DNA from 3 places in the Paenibacillus apii genome. Region 3 is predicted to be linked to each of the others. Evidence: riboswitches for the same ligand, from Rfam matches in the RefSeq annotation. Region 3 holds a riboswitch; each other region holds the start of a gene.
What was found. A riboswitch is a leader RNA that binds a small molecule or an ion and turns the genes downstream of it on or off. The one in region 3 is predicted to bind cobalamin.
Positions count from the first base shown of each region.

Region 1 (5,127 bases), on a different contig from region 3:
CCGTGATCGGAGCTTCTGCACTCGAAGAATTGGACTCGGCTGCTGTGCTGTCCATGCTTTCGGAATGTAAGGATTGTTTATCCTGATCGGCATGATCCTCGCTTCTTCCCGAACTGCAGCCAATCAGCGTCCCGGTCAGCAGCAGCAATGTTACAATGGTAAGCAATCCCCGCTTTATCATGACTCCCTCCTTTTTTTCTGTTCGTCCTTGGCGTTTGATTCCTAGACGATTCCATCCTCTGGAAGGTTGCAGAAGGCTGTATTTTTGTGACTGGGGAATAAACCGTCTCAAGATGATTTTTCTAAATTTTTAAATATTTTTGTTGCAATCCGGGAATGTGCGGGTATCTAACCAATAAGAACTTTTATTTTCATACAGGGAGGTAAATGCTCATGGCCAAAGATGTGCTGTGCGAAGTGAACACCTGTAGCCACTGGGAAAATGCAAACAAGTGCAACGCCGATTCGATTTTCGTCGCTTTCAACAAGGTGAAGGAAGCGACCCGCGCCGAAGAAACGGATTGTCAGACGTTCGAGAAGAAAACAGAGTAAGCTGGCTGCTCAAGCTGTTCTAACCTTTTGGATTTGAACAAGCCAAGAAAAAGAAAACACCGGGAGCCGTTTCCCGGTGTTTTTCTGCTTTTTTTATGCCCAAGTTACGGCTGGACCGCCCGCGCCTTCTTTCTCGCGTTGTCCGCGGCCGCCACCATATTCCGCAGCGACGCCTCCGTCTCGCTCCAGCCCCGCGTCTTCAGCCCACAGTCCGGATTGATCCAGAACTGCTCCGGGTGCAGCACCCGCAGTGCCCGCTCGATGCCGGTCTCCATTTCCTCTACGGACGGAACACGCGGACTATGGATGTCATATACGCCAAGGCCGATGCCCTTGTCATAATCCATTTGCTCAAAGCTCGCAATCAGCTCGCCATGGCTGCGCGACGTCTCGATGGAAATCACGTCCGCATCCATATCGGAGATGGAATCGATCATATCCCCAAATTCGCAATAGCACATATGCGTATGAATTTGCGTCGTATCCCGAACAAGGCTTGTGGAAATACGGAACGCTCTGACCGCCCATTCGAGATATTGCCTGCGGTCCTGTTCCTTGAGCGGGAGTCCTTCGCGCACCGCCGGCTCGTCTACCTGAATCATTTCCACGCCGGCGCTTTCCAGGGCCAGTATCTCCTGCCGCAGCGCAAGCGCAATCTGATTGGCCACCTGCTCCCGGCTCAGATCGTCGCGGACGAACGACCAGTTCAGAATCGTGACCGGCCCGGTGAGCATACCCTTGACCGGAAGCTTCGTCAAAGATTGCGCATAGACGCTTTCCTTGACGGTCATTGGCTCGGTGAAGGCGACGTCGGCGTAAATGACCGGCGGCTTGACGCAGCGGGAGCCGTAGGACTGCACCCAGCCGTTCCGGGTGAACAGGAAGCCGTCCAGCTTCTCGCCGAAGAACTCCACCATATCGGTGCGTTCGAATTCGCCATGCACCAGAACGTCCAGACCGATCTTCTCCTGCAGCGTGATGGATTCCGCGATCTGCTGCCGGATAAATTCATCATAGCGTTCCGGGCTCAGCTCGCCCTTGCGCCATTTCAGCCGCGCCTGCCGGACCTCCGGCGTTTGCGGAAAGCTCCCGATCGTCGTTGTCGGCAGCAGCGGCAGCCGCCACTTGTCCTGCTGGCGCTTGGCCCGTTCGGCGTAGACCGTGTTCCGCCGGTCCGTCAGCTCCTCCAGGCCGCGTTCAAGCTCCGCCACATCCGAGCGGTTTCGCTCCGGCAGCTTGCGGAAGGCATCCAGCGCTGCCTTCGCCCCGGCCCACTGCGCACCGGCCGCTTCCCTGCCTTCAAGCAGCGCGCGTTTCAGCAGTGCCAGCTCCGCCAGCTTCTCGTCGGCGAAGGCCAGCGCATTCCGCACCTCGGGCTTCAGCCGCTCCTCGCCCTGCACCGTCACGGGCACATGCAGCAGGCTGCTGGACGGCTGCAGAATCAGCTTGCCTTCCGGCACAAGCCGCTCCAGCCTTTCCGCCAGCGCCAGCTTCTCCTCCGGATCACAGCGCCAAATACCGCGCCCGTCGATCACACCGGCTCCAAGCGTCTTGTCCTCCGGCCAGCCCAGACGCTCGATCGCTTCGAGGTTGGCTCCGCCGTCGTGTACAAAATCAAGACCAAGCCCCTGCACCGGCAGCTTTAGCAGGGCTTCAAGCGGCTGCACCGACTCAAAGTATGTCTGCAGCATGATGCGAAGACCTGGAACCGCGGCATGAAGGGCGCCGTAGATATGGCCCAGCAGTTCGATATCCTCTTCCTGAAGTCCGGTCACGACAGCCGGCTCGTCGATTTGAACCCATGCCGCGCCCTCCCGCTCCAGTTCCTGCAGCAGCTGGACATAGACCGGCAGGAACCGCTCCGCCACGCTGCGGATTTCCGAAAGGGCAAACCCTTTGGAAAGCTTCAGAAACGTATATAGTCCGATGACGACAGGCTTGCCGTCGATGCCCGCCTGCGATTTGGCGAACCGGTACGCGGCCAGTGGTTTGTTCTCCGTCAGCACAGGCTGAATATCGCCGATCTCCGGCACGATGTAATGATAATTCGTATTGAACCATTTCGTCATTTCGCATGCCGCCGCCCGGGAGTTCCCGCGAGCCATGGCAAAATACAGATCCAGTCCGGCAGGCCCGCCTTCATACCGGTAGCGCGGAGGCACAATGCCGAACATAACCGCCGTATCCAGCACATGATCGTAATATGTGAAATCTCCAACGGGTATCAGGTCGATCCCCGCTTCCTGCTGCTTGCGCAGATTGCTGAGCTGAAATTGCTCCATTTCCGTCCGAAGCTGCTCTTCATTGATCTTTCCCGCCCAGTAGGCTTCCAGCGCTTTTTTCCATTCCCGGTTGGCTCCGATTCTCGGATATCCGAGATTGCTTGTTTTGGCATTCCTTGTCATCTCTTTCGTTCCTCCTCTATCTTCTGAACCTGCAAAAAAGGCGTCCTTCACCCCAGGAGCGCAGGGGGAAAGACGCCTACGTATTTCATTACGTTTGCGAACTTACACCTCCCTATCTCCCGTAGGTACAGCAGTGCGTCGAAACAGGCAGGTCTCCTGGCTGCGGCGTCATCGTCGTCAGCGGCCTTCCCGTCAAGCCCGGGCTGACAGTGGCATAAATGCTGATAGACTCTTCCGTTACAGTGGCGGGACCGCGTCGGCTTTGCACCGAGCTTCCCTTTTAAGCCTCCGGCCTTTTTCGGTCCGGTAAGCACCTGTTTCCGTTATTTAAGGTGAATTGTTGCTTGAATATTGAGTACACCATTTATGTTACGGCAAGACCCTGCGGCCCGCAATAGAAGATGGAGGCTCCAGTTATAGCAATACCTGATAACCGGTTAAAAGAAAATAATATAGACGATCGCTGCCAGCACAATGCGGTAGATGGCGAACGGCAGCAGCTTGATCCGGTTGATCAGCTTCAGGAAGAACCGCATCGACAGCAGCGCGAACACGAAGGCGCTGATAAATCCGGCAATAAAGAACGGCAGCGCGTCCAGCGTAAAATACTGCCAGTTCTTGAGCAGAGAGATGAAGCTGGCGCCCGCCATGATCGGAACCGCCATAATAAAGGTGAAATCGGCGGCGGCGCGGTGGCTCATGCCCAGAAGGACGCCTCCCGAAATCGTCGAGCCGGAACGCGAGAAGCCGGGCCACAGGGAGAAGCACTGAATCAGACCGACTGCAAGCGCCTGCCCGTATGTAATCTGGTCAACGGTCTGCACCTTAACACGCTTCGGTGCGAACAAATCCGCGCAGATCATAAATATGGCACCAATCACAAGACCGATCAGCACGGTTGACGTCGAGAAGAGGTACTCATCAATGTAATCCTCGAACAGCATGCCGGTAACACCCGCAGGGAGCAGCCCCGTCAATACCTGTCCTAGCTTTAGACGGCCTGACCCGGAGATTTGGGACGGTTGGCCGTCCGGAACCGGCTCAAGCGCCCCCCGGCTGAAGCGTTTCAGTCCCAGCAGATCGATGAAACGATTTCTGAAGATGACGACGACCGCGAGGATGGAGCCGAGCTGAATGACGACTTTGAACGTATTGGCCGTGTATTTTCCGAGAAATTCCTGGGATTTCAGCCACATGTCGTCGACAATAATCATGTGACCGGTAGAGGACACCGGAGCAAATTCGGTCAGGCCTTCCACCAGACCCAGAATAACGGCTTTGAGTATTGCGAGCAGATCCAAGCTTTCGCCTCCTTAAAAAAGATGTTTAAAGTTTTATTATAAGTAGCTTAAACATCACCGGCAATTTCTGAAACTTGCAAGCCCAATTTCCAGGAAAGAATACCTAACGCATGCATTTCGGCTCATCCTTGAGCACTTGCAGTACACCCAGGGAAATGTGTAATAATGTACAGAAAGATTACATTATAGCGGTATACGTTGGGAGGATGTTCATTGTTTGCACGCCTGCGTGCTTTTTTGTCTGCCTGGAGGGATTATCCCCGGGAAGAGGGAGATTGGATCGGTAAGCAGTACAAAGTGCTGTCCCGGATCGGCATGGGGAGCTACGGACTGGCATACCGCTGCCTGGACACGGCGGAGAACCGCCAGGTCGCCCTCAAACAGGCAAAGCCGAGCAAACGGGATATCGGAAAGAAAATGCTGATGCGGGAGCGGGATATTTTGCGGCAGCTGGAGCATCCCTACATCCCCGCTTTCCGGGATTTTTTTGAGGAACAAGGCTCGGCGTGGCTGGTTACCGATTATATTGAAGGGTTTACGCTGGAACAGCTGATTTTCGAGCAGGGCCTCTTGTTCGGAGAGCAGGACACGCTGCGCTTTGCCTTGAAATTGATGGAGCGGGTGCAGCATGTCCATGAGCGGGGCTTCGTCCACCTCGATCTTCGCATTCCAAATGTCATTCTCCGGAGAGAGGAACTATATTTAATCGACTTTGGACTGGCTCGCCGTATCGGAGATGACGGTTCGGGAGACGACAGCGAGCATGGGCTGGATCAGGACGGGCTGCCTAGGAGGATGCCTCCGGTCACTGCCTCCGATTTGCACGATATCGGGCATCTTATGCTCTTTATGCTGTATTCCGGTTACAC
Region 1 covers NZ_JAAKGU010000001.1:905,554-910,680, forward strand. The annotation lists gene G5B47_RS04560 (DUF4349 domain-containing protein) at 1-181, opposite strand, end outside; gene G5B47_RS04565 (DUF1540 domain-containing protein) at 394-552, shown strand; gene metE (5-methyltetrahydropteroyltriglutamate--homocysteine S-methyltransferase) at 657-2,957, opposite strand; cobalamin riboswitch at 3,087-3,290, opposite strand; gene G5B47_RS04575 (undecaprenyl-diphosphate phosphatase) at 3,395-4,258, opposite strand; gene G5B47_RS04580 (serine/threonine protein kinase) at 4,472-5,127, shown strand, end outside.
Region 1: another riboswitch for cobalamin. It lies ahead of metE (5-methyltetrahydropteroyltriglutamate--homocysteine S-methyltransferase); the one in region 3 lies ahead of G5B47_RS21235 (S-layer homology domain-containing protein).

Region 2 (5,127 bases), on a different contig from region 3:
TCGATTGTGCACCTTTTAGAGCATGCGCGCCGTCAGGCGGGGAGTTCGAGGGAGAAATGCCTGCACGTTTGCAGGTATTGGGTCAGGGAGGAGGATTTCCACAGTAAAAGATGTACAACCGCAGGAATGTCCGCCGCAGCCGGAAGAGGCCGCTCTGCGAATTGCTGAAGACGTAATACTACTGTTCGATCATATGGGAAACCGTTCTGGAAGGAAGTATTTGGGGCGGCGCTAAGCCCGGAAGGGCCTGAACTTCACATTATGGACAGCTTCATTAACTATAACCCTGCTTTATATGCGGCCTAAATCCAGCTTCGGGCCGAAGCTTGAAGAGTCAGAGAAAGCTGAAGTGCTGGGAGTTGAGTTATATGTGTATGGTGCAAAAACGGAGGAACTAGGAACAGTAGAGCCGTCAAGTTTTAGTTTATTGGGATTGCTTGTGAAAGAGTCGTGATAGGCCCGAGCACCCTCGCTATATTAGTATAACCTATAACAATTATTCCTCTTATATATTAGACCAATAGATGTTCTAGCCGTATGATGTATCTATTAAGCCTGAGGAGGAATGATACGGTGTCGATTTATGATTTTCAAGTCAACTCAATTAACGGTAAGCTGTTCGAATTGTCAGCCTATCGCGGAAAAGTTCTCCTTATTGTCAATACTGCAAGCAGATGCAGCTATTCTCGTCAATTCGCCGGTCTACAGAGGCTTTACGAAAGTCACCGCGAGCAGGGATTCGAAATACTCGGTTTTCCTTGCAACCAATTCAACGAGAAAGAGCAGGGGAGCAACTCTGAAGTACAAGAATTTTGCGAGAGCAGCTTTGGAGTGACGTTCCCGTTGTTTGAGAAAATAGAGGTTAGAGGGCTATCTGCTCATCCTATATTTCAATATCTGACACAGCAAGCACCATTTTACGGTTTCGATACCCAGACTTCGGAGGGCCAATGGATGCAGGATTTCCTGCAGGAAAAGCATCCGGAAATATACGCCGGCGACGGGATCAAGTGGAACTTCTCGAAATTTTTGATCGATCGTAACGGATATGTAAAAGCTAGATTCGAAACGACGACGGAACCGGTTGACTTAGAGCCAGTTATCGAATCACTGCTGCAAAAATAATGGAAATCAAAGTATTTCCGATCCCCTGAATAGATATTGCCATGAGCAGCCTAACTCATCCAGGTATGCTGCTCTTTAGCGCAATATTACAGGCTTGGAAGGACGAGATTAGAAATGCCTCTTTATCTGATGCGCCATGGCGAGACCAATTGGAACAAGCAGGGGAGAATACAAGGGATACAGGATATCGGTCTGAATGAGCACGGGATCGGCCAGATTCAGGAAGCTTCCAGATGGCTACGAGAACGGATGAATGTTCATGCCGTTATTTCGAGCCCTTTGCGAAGAGCCTATGAGTCCGCCCATATTCTGGCATCCGTCTACGGACTTTCTGTTAAGGTTGACAGCCGATTCTCGGAACGCTGCTTTGGTGAACTGGAAGGCAAGACGCTGGAGAAAATCAGGTATGTATTCCAAATAGCCAATCCTGAGCTGATCCATTCTCCGATCTATGGGGTTGAAGCTGTGGAATCAATGCAAAGGCGGGTTTGCGAAGGAATTTGCAACCTGGAGGCTCCGGCGGGAAGAAATGTACTGCTAGTAACCCATGGCAGCATTATTCGGGTGATTACCGGACAAGCAGAAATCGTAGAGAACGGTACTGTAATCGAATTCACGGATACACTGAAAAACAGACTTATAGACTTCTCTTTAAATCTCAAGTTATAATAGACGTACTTTAAGCATATTTGTCTACAACAGCATATGAGAGAAAAGGTGAAACGCTGCGGCGTTTCTTAAAAGGGAAGACGGTGAAAATCCGTCGCGGTCCCGCCACTGTAAATGGAGAGCGAGCTTTAAGCCACTGTGTCAAATGGGAAGGCTTAAGCAACTTGGTCATCATGATCTCGTTTTTGCGTCTGATCCACAAGTCAGGAGACCTGCCTTTTTTCAACAGCACGACTGACCTACGAGGATAGGGAGGGGAGAACGCTTGTATTGCGGCGATTAACGGCACTTCTACGCTCTTTTGTGTGTAGGAGTGCTTTTTTGTTTCTCAATTCCTGTTACATAAGACTCCTAAATAAAAGAGAGGATTGTGATTTTCTTGGAAAAATTATTGCAGGTGCTAAATGAGATTGAACGGCTCAATATTGTATCGATGCATCAAATGAGAAGACGAGTCAACAACCTGACCAAGCCCTTGGGAAGTCTCGGCCGTTTGGAGGAAATCGCTGTAAGGCTTGCCGGTATCACTGGGAGTGCGCAGCCCCGTGTGGACAAAAAAGCGATTATCGTGATGTGCGGCGATCATGGGGTCGTCCAGGAAGGCGTCAGCGCCTATCCTCAGGAAGTTACAGGCCTTATGATGGCGAATTTTATTCGCCAAAGCGCTGCTGTTAATGTGCTCGCACAGCAAGCGGGAGCGGAGGTTCACGTTGTCGATATCGGAACGGTGCTGACGGACCTGCCGGAAGGCGTGGTTCGGCGGAAAGTCCGCCAAGGAACGGCTAATATGGCCAAAGGACCGGCAATGACCAAGGAAGAAGCGGTTGCTGCGATCCATGTCGGGATTAGTATGGCTTACGAGCTTGCTGATAAAGGAATCGAAGTGATCGGTTTAGGGGAAATGGGCATCGGCAACACGACTCCAAGCAGCGCCATGACGGCAGTGTTCACTGACCATCCAGCGGAACGGATCACCGGAAGAGGAACCGGCATCGATGACGAAGCGCTAGCCGCCAAAACGAAGGTAATCGAACGAGCAATACAGGTCAACCAGCCAAATCCGGGTGATGCTGTCGACGTGCTTGCTAAGGTAGGAGGGCTCGAAATCGCTGGACTGGCCGGTGTGATATTGGGAGCGGCGGTCCGCAAGGTTCCGGTGGTCATTGACGGGGTGATTACAGGCGCCGCGGCGCTTGCTGCCTGCCGGATCGAGCCCCGCTGTCGGGATTATTTATTCGCTTCCCATTTATCCGTTGAACCGGCGCACCGGATCGTTCTGGATGAGCTTGGGCTGAAGCCATTGCTGCATCTGGACATGCGCCTTGGAGAAGGGACAGGAGCAGCGTTGGTCCTGCCTGTAATCGAATCGGCCCTCCGATTGGTTGCGAAGATGGCCACATTTGAAGATCTCGGCATCCCGAGTCCGGCCCCCGAAGAAGATGAATTCGGCCTTGCGGTTCAGTGAGTCTATGAACTCGGCTTCTTCTAAGGAAAGCTTGGCGTTACGGGGATAGTTGTTTCATACAGAGGAGGCAGCACGAATGGAAGAGAAGAGAGGCAAACTGCTGGTGATCGGGTTTGGCCCGGGCGCTTTTGAACATATTACGGATCGTGCCCGCAGGGCAATCGAGGAAAGCGAAGTCATTATTGGCTACAACACCTATGTGGATTTGATCCGGGGCCTGCTGACCACACAGGAGATCGTAAGAACCGGCATGACGGAAGAAGTAAGCCGCGCTCAGGAAGCAGTACGGCAGGCGTATATGGGAAGAACGGTTGCAGTTATTTCCAGCGGCGACGCCGGTGTATACGGAATGGCCGGGCTGATTTATGAAGTGTTGATGGAAAAGAAATGGAATGCCGAGGAGGGAGTTGAAGTAGAGGTTATTCCCGGAATATCCTCGATCAACTCCTGTGCCGCTCTCCTTGGGGCGCCTATCATGCATGACGCCTGCACGATCAGCCTGAGCGATCATTTAACCCCCTGGGACACCATCGCCAAACGTGTGGAAGCCGCCGCCGCGGCAGATTTTGTAATCGCTCTGTACAATCCGCGAAGCGGAAGGCGTACGCGGCAGATTGCTGAGACTCAGCGGATTTTGCTGGGGCACCGTTCTCCGGACACGCCGGTGGGCCTCGTGAAGAGCGCTTACCGGGACCGGCAGCAGGTCGTGCTTACCACGCTCGCGGACATGCTGGAGCATGAAATAGGGATGCTCACCACGGTTATTATCGGTAATTCCTCGACGGTAGTATATGACGGCCTAATGATTACGCCAAGAGGCTACCAGCGGAAATATACACTGGACTCGGAAGAGCAGAGACTAAGGCCAAGCGAGCGTCTGCAAGTGGCAGCCGAGCCGTGGTCACTGAGTGCGAAGGAGCAGGCTGGAGAGAGCGGGGAAGTTAAGTCCGCCGAGCGTGATTTCCCGGCTTCCGCCTCTTACAGCAGCGCGAGTTCGTCCAGCCCGCTGAAAGCGGCGATGGAGGCGCTGCAAATTCTCGAGGCCAAAGGTATCGTCTCCGGTGGCGACGCGGGTTCCGCCCCGTCTGTCGCCTCGAACCCGTCCGCCCCGTCTGCCACCGGAAATCCGAACGCCCTTTTTGAGGTGGGAGTGGCGCCGGGCATAGCGAACAAGAAATTCACCGCTCATCAAATGACGCTGCTTGCGGAAATCGCAGGTGAACAGGGGGAAATGGAGTATACCCCGCATCACCAAATCATTCTGCGCATCCCCGGGGCCGATCCCGAGCGGGTCGTCGCGGAGCTGAAAGCGGCGAAGCTGCTCGTCTTCCCGGTTGGCGATGTTGCGCAGATTAAAGCCTGCGATTTCTGCAATTTGGAGAAAGACGGGTCCATCCCCGTTGCGGAAGAACTGAATCGCGTTATCGGCGGATTAAAAACGCCCAAGGAATTGAAAATCGGCTTTAACGGCTGCGGCATGGCCTGTTACGGGGCTGTGCTGGAGGATATCGGCATTGTATACCGCAAAGGGGCGTATGACTTGTTCCTGGGCGGCAAGACGATCGGGCGGAACGCCCATCCGGCGCAGCCAGCAGCCGAAGGGATTACAGAGGACCAAATTGTAGATACGGTGGAACGGATTTTCCGGGAATATACCGATAAGGCTTTTCCGGGTGAAAGATTTCATAAGTTTTTTAAGCGTGTGGGGACGGTTGCCGGGTTCAGACATCAGGAACAGGCTGCCGCTACTTTGGCGGATGCGGTCTGTGGCGATTAACGATCATGAGGAGGAAGAAGATGGACGCGATATTATTGGTGGGACATGGAAGCCGTGACCCCGAAGGGAACGAGGAGCTGCTGCAGTTTGC
Region 2 covers NZ_JAAKGU010000004.1:388,378-393,504, forward strand. The annotation lists gene G5B47_RS12045 (hypothetical protein) at 1-107, shown strand, start outside; gene G5B47_RS12050 (glutathione peroxidase) at 574-1,125, shown strand; gene G5B47_RS12055 (histidine phosphatase family protein) at 1,240-1,794, shown strand; cobalamin riboswitch at 1,824-2,028, shown strand; gene cobT (nicotinate-nucleotide--dimethylbenzimidazole phosphoribosyltransferase) at 2,165-3,259, shown strand; gene cobJ (precorrin-3B C(17)-methyltransferase) at 3,336-5,036, shown strand; gene G5B47_RS12070 (sirohydrochlorin chelatase) at 5,057-5,127, shown strand, end outside.
Region 2: another riboswitch for cobalamin. It lies ahead of cobT (nicotinate-nucleotide--dimethylbenzimidazole phosphoribosyltransferase); the one in region 3 lies ahead of G5B47_RS21235 (S-layer homology domain-containing protein).

Region 3 (5,127 bases):
GCCGGTTTCAGCTGATGATCTTCGGCGCGGCCGTTATCGTTCTGCTGGTTGCAGGCGCCCTTGCGGCCCGCCTATTGAAGGGCGGCGGAGACGAAGCGGCTCCGGCCGCCTCGCCGCAGCCTTCGCCCACGCAGTCTGCGGCTGGCGCGGGCTATCTCGAAGCCGCCGCCTATCTTGAGCGCGGCGGGGGCGGGGGCTCGCTGCTGTTCGCCTTCGCCTCCCCGGACGCCTGCCGCGAATTTAATCCGGCGGAGATTGAGGTGGATGCCGGGACCGGCCAGGCTGAAGTATATAAAGTGGACAGCCTGGTCCATGGCTGCGGGCTGCCGGGATCGGCGAGCCCTTCGAATGCCGGGGCAGCAGCGGGTTCCGCCGGCACTGCCGGTTCGGGAACGGCGGCCGGAAGCGGAGGAACGGCCGGGAACGCCGGCAGCGGCCAAGGCCAGGCCGACACGGCGTCCGCCGATGAGAGCAAGGCCGCCGGGGATTCGCTCTCGGCCTCGGCCGGCCCGTCGGCGGCTATCGGCGGGACCGTTCCAGCAAGCTCGCCGTCGCCGTCGGGAGAGCCAGCCGCCGGGTCAAGCATTGCGGGCTCCAAGGCACCGGGTTCATCCGGCGGGAGCGGAGGATCTTCCGCTGTCGCACCTAACCAGGTGAAGGTAACGCTCGTTTCCGCCCCTAAGCTGACGGCCGGCAGCACGGTGAAAGCCGAAGACTACACGCTGGTCCTGATGGAAGCTCCGCAGGCGGCTCCATCCCCTTCGGCAAGCGCGAGTTCTCCGGCGGAATAGCGGAGAATTGACGCGTTCAATTTCATGGCTTAATGGCCTTTCATGTATGGACAACCCCTGTGATAACCGATATGATAAAGGTTGTCAAAATCGAATAACGTCTGAAAAAGGTGCGGGCATCACACGCCCGCTTAATAGGGAAGCCGGTTGGAATCCGGCGCGGTCCCGCCACTGTATATGCGGAGCGCTCCTCTGAATCAAGCCACTGTTCAAGGCGAACGGGAAGGCCAGAGGGGAGGCGATGAGGCATAAGCCAGGAGACCTGCCTTTTTTCAGCCAAGGTTCAGTGTCCTTCGGGGGGTGAGGGCATCTGGCATTTGCGCGCGGCCGATGCCGGGAGTGGCTTATACAGCATGGATTCCCGGCTCGTTTTTCCGAAAGACCGTCCCTCCGGGGCGGTCTTTTTTTATGGTTTCGGAAGACTCCCATAATACTCAAGAGAGAAAGAGGTTGAAGAATGAGCAGGATTTCTTCCAGAATTCTGGCGCTGGGAATGGCATTATTGATGATTTTTTCCTTGCTGGGCGTTTCCTTTGCACCGGCGGGGCATGCGCTTGCCGAGGCGGCGGATTCCCAGGGGGCGGGGACTGCAGATGCTGGAGCAGCAGCGGGTGCGGCTGAGGCCACCCCGTCTTCGCCGTCAATCGGCGTAACCGATGCCGTGTATTCCGCGGCCGAGTCCATTTTGAAGAAGGAGGTAGTCTCGGAATGGCAGGCGATCGGCTTGGCTCAAGCCGGTTACAAAGTGCCGGATTCCTACACTGCCGCACTTAAACAAAAGGTAGAGAAGGCGAAAGGAGTCTTTTCCGCCGTTACCGACTATGCCAGATACGCTTTGGCGGCTAAAGCGGTCGGAGAAGATCCTGCAAATATTGCAGGTTATAATCTGATCGAGCCGATCTACAGCAGCAGCGGCATCGCCGGACAAAGTCTGAACAACGCTGTCTATGGCTTGATCGCGCTGGATTCCGGCAGCTATACGGTGCCGTCCGATGCGAATTGGACCCGCGACAAGCTGGTTCAACACATTCTTTCCAGACAAAACGGTGACGGGGGCTTTGCCCTTACCAGCGGAGGCCTAAGCGAGCCCGACCTTACGGGTATGGCTCTGGTTGCCCTGGCTCCTTACAAGAGTGATCCGGCTGTTGCTACCGCCGGGCAAAGAGCGGTGCAGTGGCTGTCCGCTCAGCAGAATACGGCTCACGGAGGTTATGGAGAGAGCAGCGAGAGCGTCTCACAGGCCATTATCGGCCTGACGGCGTACGGTGTCAATCCGGCCGGCCAAGATTTCACCAAGAACGGCAGCAATCTGATCAGCCGTCTGATGAGCTTCCGTACGGCAGACGGGGGCTTTGCCCACCTGCTGTCCGGCGGCAGCGACGCTTTTGCCACGGAGCAGGCGCTGCAGGCGCTGACCGCGTACAACCTGTTCACAGCCGGCGGCGACAGCAATCTGTATGATTTTATTGCGAACCCTCCGGCGGCACGTCCGCTTGTCCGGGTGTCCGTAGCGATCGAAGGGCCGACGGCGTCCTTGGGCGAGGGCAGTGTATACGGCAGCAGCGCACTGGATGCGCTAAACAAGCTGGCGGAAGCCAAGGGAATTGCGGTTGTCAGCACATCAAGCCAATACGGCACTTATATCAGCGAAATAGCCGGTATCCAGCAGAAGAAATACGGCGGCTATGACGGCTGGATGTATATCGTTCAGCGCGGCGGGCAATGGGTCAGCGGTTACAGCGCCATTGACCAATTTGCGCTCCAGGACGGAGATCGACTCTACGTTTATTACGGCGATTTCGGCGTCACCCAGTTGGTCGATTCCGTATCGTTGTCGCCGGTTACACCGAAGGAAGGTAAAGCTCTTGAGGTAACGGTTCATAAAAAAACTTGGGACTTTAACGGAAATCCCATAGTCGCGGCGGCTGCCGGAGTTACCGTCTCCATCGGCGGCAAAACAGCCGCTACGAACGATCAGGGAGTCGCCTCATTCGGAACGGATCTGACGCCCGGAACACAGGCGCTCCAAATTACCGGCTACCAGGACAATGCCGCGCCGACAGTTGTGCGCTACACCGGGACGGTTACGGTTCTGCCGAAGGAAGTGCCGGTGTCTTTGGCAGTAGAAGGACCGCAGGGAACGATTATGGAAGGCTCCATAAACGGATCGGTAGCGCTTGAGGCTCTTCAAAGACTGGCCGATGCGAATCATACCGCGCTCGATATCACGCAATCTTCATTTGGAAGCTTTATCAGCGGTATCGGCGGAATCACCGGCGACATGAACAACTGGTGGTCATTTGTCGTTCAACGCGGGGGCGAATGGATTAATCCGAGCGTCGGATTAGGCGACTTTGAGCTTCAGGCTTCGGATAAGGTGCTGGTCTATTATGGAGGCTTCTCTACCCAGGTTGTCCGCACTGTGGAGCTGTCGCCTTCGCAGCCGCAGCCGGGGCAGGCTTTTACGGTTAAAGTCACTCAGGTTGGGTGGGTATGGAATAATAATACTTTCAACTCCGATCCTGTCACTTCACCAGCTTCTGGTGTGAAGGTAAGCATCGGAGGACAGACGGCAATAACGAATGAACAGGGTGTCGCTTCCTTCGGCGGCCTGTCCGCCGGCAGCTATACAATCGAAGTGACCGGTTATCAGGCGGGCGCAGCGCCAAGTGTGGTACGGTATACACAGCCGGCAGCCATTACCGCGCCTCCAGTAGTTTCCAAGGCAACCCTTTCCGTTGTCGGCGACAGCGTAAAAGGAACGATTCTGCCAAGCACCTCCGTTGAGCTTAGCGCCGGGGACAGTCCGTACAGTCTTCTTGTCCGCGCACTGGGCAGCAAAGTTAAATCGCGGCCAATTTCGGGAAGCGAATATGTCTATTTGATCGACGGTCTGGCCGAATTTGACCGGGGCGGCGAGAGCGGCTGGAAGTATTTCGTCAACGGAAACGAACCGCCTTTCAGCGCCGATAAGTATGTGTTGAAGGACGGAGACGATGTGCTGTGGAAGTATGTGACCTCTTTGACGGAAACATCTTCAGGCGGCCCTTCGGGTACAAAAGATCCGGCAGCTTCGGGTGTGTCGATCACTTCCGCCAATACGCTGCCGCTGAATCAGGTTGGCGCGACAACAGCGGTCAGCGGCACGCCGATGACTTCTGAGAAGTCCGCCGAGCTCGCCAAGACGCTGACTGCGAACAGTGTAGCCTTTGCGCAGCTGGCTACATCGGCGGGAGCTGCCTTGAAGGATGCGGCCGGCGAGGTGCAGCTGCAAATTCCGGCGGGAGCGGTGGAAGGTATCGCGATTACCATCGGCGTGCAGGAGCAGCCTTCGTCCCGGCCGGAGCTGGTATCGGGCATGTACGAGTTCACACCAAACGGAACGAAATTTGCCAAGCCTACGGATTTGTCCATCCAGATTCCCGTAGGGACGCGCAACCCGCAAAATCTGGCGCTGGCCTGGCTGGATGAAAAGACGAATCAATGGATTCCGGTTCCGGCCGTGCTGGATCTGTCGACGGGAACGATTACCGGCAAAGTAAGCCATTTTACCAAATATGCCGTAGTCGACCGCAGCAAATGGGAAGCAGCCGGAAATGAATTGAAAGCCGACATTTCGGCGGCGGCCAAATGGATTTTGTCGACGGGAGAGCTTAGCGATTGGCAGGCCTTCGGCCTGGTCCGCTCCGGTAACTCGCTTCCGGCGGGTTATCTGGAAAGCGTGCTGAAGCAAATTGCGGAGAGCAAGGGCGAATTCCGCAAGGTGACCGATTACGAGCGGCTGGCGCTGTCCATAACTGCCGCAGGCGGAGACCCGAGAAACGCGGCGGGCTATGACCTGATCGCCAAGATTTACAATAACGGGAACCTCACGAACCAGGGAAGCAACGGACCGATCTTTGCGCTTCTGGCGCTGGACAGCGGGAACTATTCCGTTCCGGCGAACGCGGCCTGGACCAGAGCCAAGCTGGTGAAGTGGATCGCGGATATCCAGAACACGGACGGAGGATTCCCGCTGACGGACAACGGGGAGAGCAACGTGGATCTGACCGCGATGGCGGTCGCCGCGCTGTCCGCACACAAGGAAGAAGCCGGAGTGCAGGCAGCCATTGACAAAGCGGTCGCCTGGCTGTCGGCGCAGCAGCTCGAAGACGGCGGCTATAAGCTGTCCGGCGAAGAGAACAGCGAGAGCGTGTCGCAGGTCATCATCGCCCTTTCCGCAGTGGATATCGGACCGGGGGACGCCCGGTTTGTCAAAGCGAAGGGAAGCCTGCTGAGCAACCTGGCATCGTTCAAGCGCAGCGACGGCGGGTATGCCCATACGGTGAGTGGCGGC
Region 3 covers NZ_JAAKGU010000012.1:122,605-127,731, reverse strand. The annotation lists gene G5B47_RS21240 (GAP1-N2 domain-containing protein) at 1-791, shown strand, start outside; cobalamin riboswitch at 883-1,075, shown strand; gene G5B47_RS21235 (S-layer homology domain-containing protein) at 1,249-5,127, shown strand, end outside.